One region of the Cytobacillus sp. Hz8 genome, then DNA from elsewhere that is predicted to be linked to it. Evidence: riboswitches for the same ligand, from Rfam matches in the RefSeq annotation. Region 1 holds a riboswitch; each other region holds the start of a gene.
The links. Region 1 has a riboswitch for lysine ahead of ACE38V_RS14165 (aspartate kinase). Riboswitches for the same ligand answer to the same signal wherever they lie in the genome.
Positions count from the first base shown of each region.

Region 2: linked by a shared signal. The riboswitch ahead of ACE38V_RS06010 (transporter substrate-binding domain-containing protein) and the one ahead of ACE38V_RS14165 (aspartate kinase) in region 1 are both predicted to bind lysine.
Region 3: linked by a shared signal. The riboswitch ahead of ACE38V_RS09810 (amino acid permease) and the one ahead of ACE38V_RS14165 (aspartate kinase) in region 1 are both predicted to bind lysine.

Region 1 is NZ_JBHKFI010000011.1:24,660-27,944, forward strand. Features, by position in the region: gene uvrC (excinuclease ABC subunit UvrC) at 1-1,338, shown strand, start outside; lysine riboswitch at 1,405-1,582, shown strand; gene ACE38V_RS14165 (aspartate kinase) at 1,695-2,924, shown strand; gene ACE38V_RS14170 (YslB family protein) at 3,010-3,285, opposite strand, start outside.
Region 2 is NZ_JBHKFI010000003.1:176,678-179,962, forward strand. Features, by position in the region: gene ACE38V_RS06000 (amino acid ABC transporter ATP-binding protein) at 1-334, opposite strand, end outside; gene ACE38V_RS06005 (amino acid ABC transporter permease) at 356-1,090, opposite strand; gene ACE38V_RS06010 (transporter substrate-binding domain-containing protein) at 1,149-1,985, opposite strand; lysine riboswitch at 2,100-2,282, opposite strand; gene nagZ (beta-N-acetylhexosaminidase) at 2,662-3,285, shown strand, end outside.
Region 3 is NZ_JBHKFI010000006.1:101,588-104,872, reverse strand. Features, by position in the region: gene ACE38V_RS09835 (YjcZ family sporulation protein) at 1-86, shown strand, start outside; gene ACE38V_RS09830 (YozQ family protein) at 219-428, shown strand; gene ACE38V_RS09825 (hypothetical protein) at 466-627, shown strand; gene ACE38V_RS09820 (cold-inducible protein YdjO-related protein) at 748-999, shown strand; gene ACE38V_RS09815 (hypothetical protein) at 1,332-1,532, opposite strand; lysine riboswitch at 1,711-1,890, shown strand; gene ACE38V_RS09810 (amino acid permease) at 2,012-3,285, shown strand, end outside.

The DNA of each region.
Region 1 (3,285 bases):
TATCCATTGCGAAAGTGCACCACCCTGCCAGACAGAGTTTGTCTATATTATCACTTGGGTCAATGCCTTGCTCCTTGTATTAATGATATTAATGAGGAAGAATATAAACAAATAGTGGATGAAATTACAAAATTTCTAAATGGTGGATATAAGGAAATAAAGGATGATCTAACAGAAAAAATGATGGTAGCAGCGGATGAATTGGATTTTGAACGGGCAAAGGAATTTCGCGACAAAATTGCTCATATAGAAGCAACAATGGAAAAGCAAAAAATGCAGACAACCGATTTTATCGATCGCGATGTGTTTGGCTATTCAGTGGATAAAGGTTGGATGTGCGTTCAAGTCTTTTTTATTCGTCAAGGAAAACTGATTGAAAGAGATGTATCGATGTTCCCTGTATACAATGAGCCAGAAGAAGAGATGCTGACTTATTTAGGTCAATTTTATGAAAAAACCAATCATTTTAAACCTAAGGAGGTTTTAATTCCTGAAGCCATCAATGCTGAGTATGCAGAAAATTTATTGCAGGTGAAGGTATTACAGCCTAAAAGAGGGCAGAAAAAAAATCTTATAAACCTTGCTTGCAAAAATGCAAAGATTGCCCTAAAGGAAAAATTTTCATTAATTGAAAGAGATGAGGAGCGAACCATTCGTGCGGTCGAAAAACTTGGGGCGGCTTTAAATATCTATACCCCTCATCGGATTGAGGCATTTGATAATTCGAATATTCAGGGAACCAATCCTGTTTCAGCGATGGTTGTCTTTATTGATGGAAAATCAGAGAAGAAGGAATATCGTAAATACAAAATTAAAACGGTAGAGGGACCGGATGACTATGAATCCATGAGAGAGGTTGTTAGAAGAAGATATTCAAGAGTGCTGAAGGATAACCTGCCACTTCCCGATTTAGTCATAATAGATGGTGGGAAAGGTCATGTGGAAGCAGTAAGAGATGTTATTGAAAATGAATTGGGTCTTGATTTGCCCATATCTGGTCTTGTAAAAGATGAAAAGCATCGTACATCGCAGTTGTTATATGGAGAACCTCTTGAAATCATTCAATTAGAGCGAAATAGTCAGGAATTTTATTTATTGCAAAGAATACAAGATGAGGTGCATCGATTCGCTATCACCTTCCATCGCCAATTACGGGGCAAAAATGCTTTTCAATCTATGTTAGATGACATTCCTGGTATTGGGGAAAAGCGTAAGAAACTTCTATTAAAAACATTTGGCTCGGTAAAAAAAATGAAAGAAGCAAATATGGAAGACTTTACGAATATCGGGATCCCTTCCCAAGTGGCAGAAGAGCTTGTAAAAAAATTACTGGAATAGAATTGCCACAAGAATGGGTCTATGCTATAATGAGTAAACATTTAAATAAACACTTTATCAAATTAAAGTGATGGTAGAGGTGCAAACTTCATCAGTAAAGGTTCGGAGAGGAATAAGCTTCAGTGAGGAACTTTGAAAGGGAATGTTTGCCGAAGTGGGGAAAGGCTTATTTCTTTCTTTGCTGGTCCTGCATTTAAGAAATGTAGGATTGTCAAGATTATTATCTTGGAGCGCTATCTCACTGTGTGCGTATTTTTATTAACTTTATGAACACAGCAATGAGATAGTTCTCATTGCTTTTTTTGTTGAATTTTTTACATAAAAGTTCATTAACTTTGAGCGAAAGAAGGGATATTGTGGGGTTAATTGTTCAGAAATTCGGGGGTACTTCGGTAGGAAGTATTGAAAGAATACAAAATGTTGCAAATCGAGTGATTGAGGAAAAATCAAATGGAAATGAGGTCGTGGTCGTAGTTTCTGCGATGGGAAAAACAACCGATCAGCTTGTCACGATGGCAAATGAAATATCGGCTAACCCTAGCAGAAGGGAAATGGATATGCTTCTTACTACAGGTGAGCAGGTCACTATTTCTTTATTGGCGATTAGCTTGATTGAAAAAGGATTTGATACGCTTTCCTTAACTGGTTGGCAAGCTGGAATTGAAACAGAAGCTGTTCATGGCAATGCGAGAATCTTAAATATTGATGAATCCAAGATTAAAGAGCAACTGGAAAAAGGGAAAATCGTAATCGTTGCTGGGTTTCAAGGAGTAACAAAGGATGGATCGATTACAACACTGGGTAGAGGTGGTTCCGATACAACGGCCGTAGCACTTGCTGCTGCCTTGCAAGCAGATAAATGTGACATCTATACCGATGTAACCGGTGTATTTACAACAGATCCTCGCTATGTAAAGGATGCAAGACAGCTCTTATCAGTTTCATATGATGAAATGCTTGAACTGGCAAATTTAGGTGCGGCTGTGCTTCATCCCCGTGCGGTAGAGTATGCGAAAAATTACAATGTTGCACTTGAAGTTCGGTCAAGCATGGAAAGAATGCGCGGAACAATCATTGAGGAGGAAGCAAAAATGGAGCAAAATTTAGTTGTCAGAGGAATTGCATTTGAAGATCAAATTACAAGAGTATCAATCCTTGGTTTGCCTAATTCCATAACTGGGTTATCGACTATTTTTACAACCTTAGCAAGCAGTCATATTAATGTAGATATCATTATCCAAAGCACAACGGCTGATCAAACAAATAATTTATCGTTTTCCATTAAAACAGCTGATTTACAAGGAACTTTGGATGTATTAGAAAGTAATAAAAAGCTGTTGAAATATAAGAAGGTTGAAACAGAAACAGGACTTGCTAAAGTTTCAATTGTGGGATCTGGGATGGTTTCCAACCCTGGGGTAGCTGCAGAAATGTTTGAAGTATTAGCAAGCAGCGATATTACGGTAAAAATGGTCAGTACATCTGAAATTAAGGTATCAACAGTTATTGATGATATGAAAATGGTGCAAGCGGTTGAAGAACTTCACTCTGCCTTTGAATTATCTCGTGTACCAGTAAATTTATAAAAATAATATTAAGGTAGCAGGGGATAATTTCTCTTAGAATGAAAAAAGCTTTCAATGGAGAAATTCCGATGAAAGCTTTTTTTGGCTACTCAATGACATCTTTTTTGTCCCACTTTATTGTTATTTGAACCTTTCCACCTTTTTTTCGCGGATGTTCAAAGGCTTCGCAGATTACCTTTTTTTGCATTTCATATTGCTGAGCTAGGAATCCAGCTTCTAATTGAAAGGACATTTCTTTTTTCTGTTTTAATTGATGGCTAATAAGTTCGCTTGTAAATTCAAATTCAATTTCATTATTGTTTTCATTTTTAGTTTCTAAAGAACCCCAAGCAGCTTGATGAAAGAAATCAGCAATTTGTTC
Region 2 (3,285 bases), on a different contig from region 1:
ATCGCTTTAGCACCTTAATTTGTCCGACCACGCAATTGTTTAACACATTGTGATTTTCAAACAAATTAAATTGCTGAAATACCATCCCCAGTTTGCGGCGATACAAAAATAGATCACGCTTGTCATCCAAAATGTTTTCCCCTTGATAGATGATTTGTCCGCCACTCGGTTTTTCTAATAGATTGATACAGCGAAGCAGGGTCGATTTACCAGAACCGGAGGAACCGATGATACTGACTACCTCTCCTTTATTCACTGAAAAATCGATATCCTTTAATACTTCGTGTGCTCCAAAGGATTTATTTAGATGCTGAATATCAATGACTTTTTCCATGCTCTCTCCTCCTTTCCTTCATTATCTTGCTGGTTGAATCTCATCGTTTGTCATGGTGTAATTTTCCGGTCCTTCTAGCTTTCTTTCAAAATAAAGCAGGATTCTTGTCACAATGAAGGTCATGACAAAATACAAAATACATGCGACAAAGAAGGATTCAAAGTATCTAAAATTATTTCCTGCCACAGATTTCGTTAGGAAATACAGTTCTGATACTGAAATCACATTCAGAACCGATGTATCTTTAATATTAATCACAAATTGGTTCCCTGTTGCAGGCAAAATATTTCGCAGCACCTGCGGCAATACCACATTCATCATCGTTTGAAAATGATTCATCCCAATCGCTTGTGCCGCTTCAAATTGACCTTTATCGATAGATACAATTCCTCCGCGAACAATTTCCGCCATATAGGCTCCGGTATTAATAGAAACTACAATAAGCGCCGCAACTAAAACATTCATATCGATATTAAATGCCAATGCGGAACCGTAATAAATGACCATGGCCTGTACGATCATTGGGGTTCCACGGAAAAATTCTATATAAATGGATAGAATAATATTAATGACTTTAAGAATAAACTTTTTCATTCCTCTATCAGGGACAGGAATGGTTCGAATTACCCCTGCCAACAATCCAATAATCGCACCGAGAATGGTTCCAATTAGAGCAATAAAAAGCGTCATCCCTGCTCCACGCAGAAACATTGGCCAATTTTCTGAAATGATTCTGACAATCCAATCGAAGCTCATCTTTCTCCTCCTCCATCATCATGAAACCGGCTGTAATTACAGCCGGCCTAAAAAATCATTATTTGGCTGCTGGCTGATTTTTAATCGCAGCATCCATAATTTCGGTCTGTTGTTCCTCTGAAATGCCTTTTAAAATTTCATTGATTTTTCCTTTTAAGTCACTGCCTTTTTGGATTCCAACCGCAACGGCTGTATCATCCGCTGAAGTTTTAAACCCATCTTTAAATTCAACCATGGCAAAATTCTCATTCGCACTAGATGCACTAACGGCTTCAGGTCGTTCTGAGACATAGCCATCAATAATTCCTGATTCTAGAGCCACCCGCATAGCTGGGAAATTATCCATTGCCTTTGCTTTCTTTACCCCTTTAATTTGATCAATCACGGAATAGTGGAAAGTATTCAACTGAGCGGTTACCTTTGCCCCTTTAAAATCTTGAATAGATGTAGCCTTTTCATACTTGCTTCCTTTTTTCACAACCATTACTAAATTGGACTTGTAATAGTTATCTGAAAAATCGATCGTCTTTTTTCGTTCCGTTGTCGGTGACATCCCTGCAATAATGGCATCAATTTTGCCAGAGGTTAAGGCAGGCACAAGTCCATCCCATTCCGTCTTCACAATCACTAATTTTTTCCCTAAACCATCTGCGATTTTTTTCGCTATTTCTACATCATAGCCCCCTGCATATTCTGAAGCTCCAGCGATTTTCACGCCGCCATTGGAATCATCGTTTTGTGTCCAGTTAAATGGAGCATAGCCTGCTTCAAGCCCCACCTTAAATGTATTTTCATCAGCCGATGCCGATTTAGAACTATCACCTTTCCCACAACCTGCTAATAATACAATGACTGAAAGCATTAATACGAAAAATAATGATGCTTTTTGTTTCATGATCGTCTTCTCCTCCTGATTTTTGACCGAGGACATTTTTTCCACAACAAAAAGCGGCCTGAGGTATACTCAGGCCGCATTATAATAGAATGCCCCGAAACCCTCTCTTTTCCCAAATGAGATAGCACAACTCAGAAAACCGGGTAGTCTCCTGAGACAGTCCTGCAGTTATTCACTGCAGACCCAGCAAGTAATACTGAGAATATTACTCACTTCGGCAACATTTCCTTCTCCTTAGAATCATAGCCCTCTCAAGCTCCGCTAAAGACTGTTAAACATCGCGCCTCTACCTCACTAGTAAAAAGTGAGGTTCGTTATTAGATTATATTATTAAGGCTACCTTATACTGATAAATCTGTCAACCTAGTATAATAATTTGGATGAATTTGGATATCAACGTCATACTAGTATTACTACCCTTTTATTAAAAGATTTTCTCACATATTTTGCACAAAGGAATTATATTTTTAATAGAGGATTTTGCACAAATATTCATTGAATTCACGAATAAATTTTATTTTTTTAGAATAAATGTGAATCAGCCACCAACTTGGATAAGAATAATAATTTCATTAACAAAAACAAATTTTTATTTCTTCTTTATTTTTAATTAGAATTACTTTAGGCTTATTAAAACACCATTACAAATCTCAATAAGAAAGAAGGGCTTCATTATATGATCAAGTCAAAAAATCGTAAATTCAGATATTTTCTATTCCTTTTTTTAACCCTTCTTCTCGTCGCTGGCATTTATACTATTACAAAAAATGCAACCCGTCCCCAACCAAACAAGGATAAACCCATTACCTCTACGCCTAAAGCCAATGAACCGAAAGACCAAGCCAATGACGTAAATGATTTCATTCGTAACACTTTCACCTTATCTGAAGGTGGAAAATTGGTCAATCTTCCATTCATTTCCGGGAAAACGCAAAGAACTGAAGTATCAGGCACATGGGGAAAGCCTACCCAAATTACGAAAGCTGAGGATAAGAGCTATGAGGAGTATACCCAGCACCATGTTGTTTTAGGGTATGAAGGAGATATCTGCAATGATATTCGATCATATGATTCCAAGCTACAATCCATTCGTTACCATAATATTCTAAAAGTTGGCGGTGATCCTGACGAGGTTCGGTACTATAAGGATGAAACACATGACCAAATCATCTTGGTATATCATGTCACACCTGCCTATGATTTAAAATGGATAATGCCAAAACCAACTACTCAGGAACCCAATCCAAAGGCTGATCACATTTCACTATATACTGAAGTAGCCCGACAACCTTCACAACAA
Region 3 (3,285 bases), on a different contig from region 1:
GCGGTGGATATGGATACGGCGGTGGCTTTGTTTTAATCGTCGTCTTATTTATCCTGTTAATAATTGTTGGAGCTGCATGGCTCTAATTTGAAAATAGTAATGAAATGGAAACCCTTTGATAAATGATGATCAAAGGGTTTTTCTATCTGTACCTCTTCGTATGATATTTCCTTTTTTGTATAAAATAACATTATTCCAACATGAAAGGGGCTGCTGTTTTGAAGGGGAAAAATCAAAACAATGACTACCCAGTTGCAAATCGAGTGTATCAATCGGAAGATTATCAACGGAAGGACGAGGTATCTTCAGGTTTAGCGACAACCCATGAGCAAGTGAGCGATACCTTTACAGAGGGTGAAATTCAATCGGTAATAGAGAACGTAAATGGAAAGGAAATGGGAATACCAAGAAAGGGCTCTGAAGAATAATGTAATAACAAGAAAATGGAAAGGAAGGTGATGGAAAATGACGCCAAGGGATGCCCAGGATGATATGAGTCAATATCAAATGCCTGAAGCCTTAAGAGAAAAAAGACACGCGAGCTACCGAGTAGGCTATAATGCTACCACTGGCAATCAAACTCCAGGTGAGCCTGATTTAGGTAAACGTTCTGATTTAAAAAATTAGGAAGAAGCAGTCATAGGACAAGCTTCTTTTTCATTTGCTCCACTTTTCGAGGGATTCAATTCCGATAGGCGGCATAGGTTGGAATTTATAAGCATATCATTATAATTGGATGAATTAGTAATGTTTTTCCTTATTTTGGTTTATACTATTAGTAGAGGTTTTGAAGCTAATAAGGGGGCGTTGTCGATTTTTTTTAATAAAAAAGGTCAAGATGATAAACCGGAAATGATCATGATGGATGTTGAAGTATATTCTTGTTTGGATGAAAATTGTAAAGGATGGATGAGAAAAGATTTCGCCTCTAATGATTTAAGATGTCCGCTATGTGGAAATGAAACTTCCGTGGAGATACGAGAACTTCCGAAAATTTAATGGAATTATTTTTTTGATTGAACCCACCAGGAGCTTTATAGCTTTGGTGGGTTTTTAGTGTTATAAGGGAATGGGGAGTTTCCATTTATCATAAAAGCTCTAATATCAGGCTATTAGCTAGCAAAGAGACAGAATATAAATTCAAGTGAAGAGGATAGAGGAATCATTTTTTTGACCTTCCATTTTTTTATCAACTACCTTAATACAAGATATTGCAATCTAATTTAAGCTGTATACGTCAATATTTGTACGAACATATTCACTGCAAAATTTATGATAAAATTCTATTTAGGAACGAACAAAAGTATAATGAAACATTTACTAAGCCCCGTCTACAAGGCATTATTTTCATTCTGCTGTCCCAATTCTTTTTTCGTAAAAATAGCATTAGCTTCCTCTAGGTTTTTGTGGGCATTGACAGAATCTCCGGCGATTGCTTTTAGATTGGGAAAATGCCCATCGGTATCGACGGTGAAATTTGTTTCCTTTGGTGCTTTTGTAAGAAATTTCTTTTCATCAGACCACGCAACCAATTTATTCACTCCTTTTGTTTATTAAGTTTATTCTCTCACCATTTTTGGATTTTCATGGAGGAAATGAGTGGAAATAACGTTATATTTTACTTTTTTAGAATACTTTTATTCATTGACAATGCCCCGCCTTTCTAGTAAGCTAGCCTCGTAACTGAATTGATAATTCCTCATCAGCTAAAGATGAGTTAGAGGCGCAATGCATTAAGAGTATGTTAAATGAGAGTCAGAGAGCTCTAGGACTTTAACAAAAAGGAATCATTGCCGAAGCACTAAGAATTCTCTGATGATTAGTAGCTGGGTCTGTCTTTGAATAGGAGCAGAACTGTCATAGCTTTTGTTATGATGAACTATCCATTTCCCCTGATGCGGCAGTTTAAAAGTACACCGTTAAGTGGTGTGCTTTTTTGTGCTTTTACAAATCATTGAATATTATCTCTAATTTCTAAAGCTCGAGGAAAGAAACGAGAGGAGTACTATAGATGGGTCAAAATAAAAAATTTGGACTGTGGATACTTACAGCTTTGGTTGTTGGGAACATGGTGGGATCAGGGATATTTATGCTACCGCGATCCCTTTCTGAGGTGGCGAGTCCCCTTGGTGTGTTGGGAGCTTGGTTATTAACCGGTTTGGGTGTTTTAGTGACTGTTTTAGTATTTGGAAATCTGGCGATACGAAAACCGGAGCTTTCAGGTGGACCGCAAATTTATGCAAAAGAATTATTTAAACCAGGTTCTAATGCGTCTACCCTTTCAGGGTTTATGGCAACCTGGGGGTATTGGATTGGTAACCTTGCAGGAAATATTGCGATTATTACTACCTTTGCAGGCTATCTATCCACTTTTTTCCCAATCATGACAAGTAGTGCAGAGCTTTTTAAAATTGGATCATTTACTTTAAAAGTAGGGAACGCCATTACTTTTTTAGTTTGCACATTGTTATTATGGGGTACAACAATGATTATTTTACATGGGATGGAAGGGGCAGGAAAGTTAAATTTCGCAGCAACAGCGGCAAAAGTTATTGGTTTTCTCTTGTTTATCATTATTGGTTTGTTTGCTTTTCAAAAGGCAAATATTCTTCCATTAGCTGCAGCAAGAGTAGATGATGCAGGGAATAGTATGAGTATTTTTTCTCAAATTAATAAAGCAGCGATTACGACGCTTTGGGCATTTGTTGGGGTTGAATCAGCGGTTGTTTTCGCCCCGCGTGCTAGAAAGCAAATTGATGTAAAAAGAGCATCGATTCTTGGACTTTTCATAGCGTTAGCAATTTATATTGGCATAAGCACCCTTGTGATGGGAATGCTGCCACAGGATCAATTAATTGCCTCTGATAAGCCGCTAATTGACGCGATTGAAACGATTTTAGGACCAATTGGAGCAAAATTATTGGCTGGACTTGGTCTGATTAGTTTATTTGGCTCTTCTCTTGGTTGGGTCATGTTAACTGGGGAAATCCCTTTTCAAGCAGCAAAGCACGGGATTTTTATTCCTCAGTTTGGAAAAGAAAACCAAAAGGGAATTCCAAAGTTTTCTATCATTGTTACAAATATGATTGGACAATTATTTATTTTTTCTACGGTCTCCAATTCTATTTCCCAGGCCTTTGATTTTATTATTTATATTGCAACCTTATCTTATCTTGTTCCATATTTCATATCTTCAGTGTTCCAGCTTAAATTAGTTGTCACAGGAGAGACGTATCATAATAGTAAGAAGGCAAGATGGATGGACGGAATCATCGCATTCTTGGC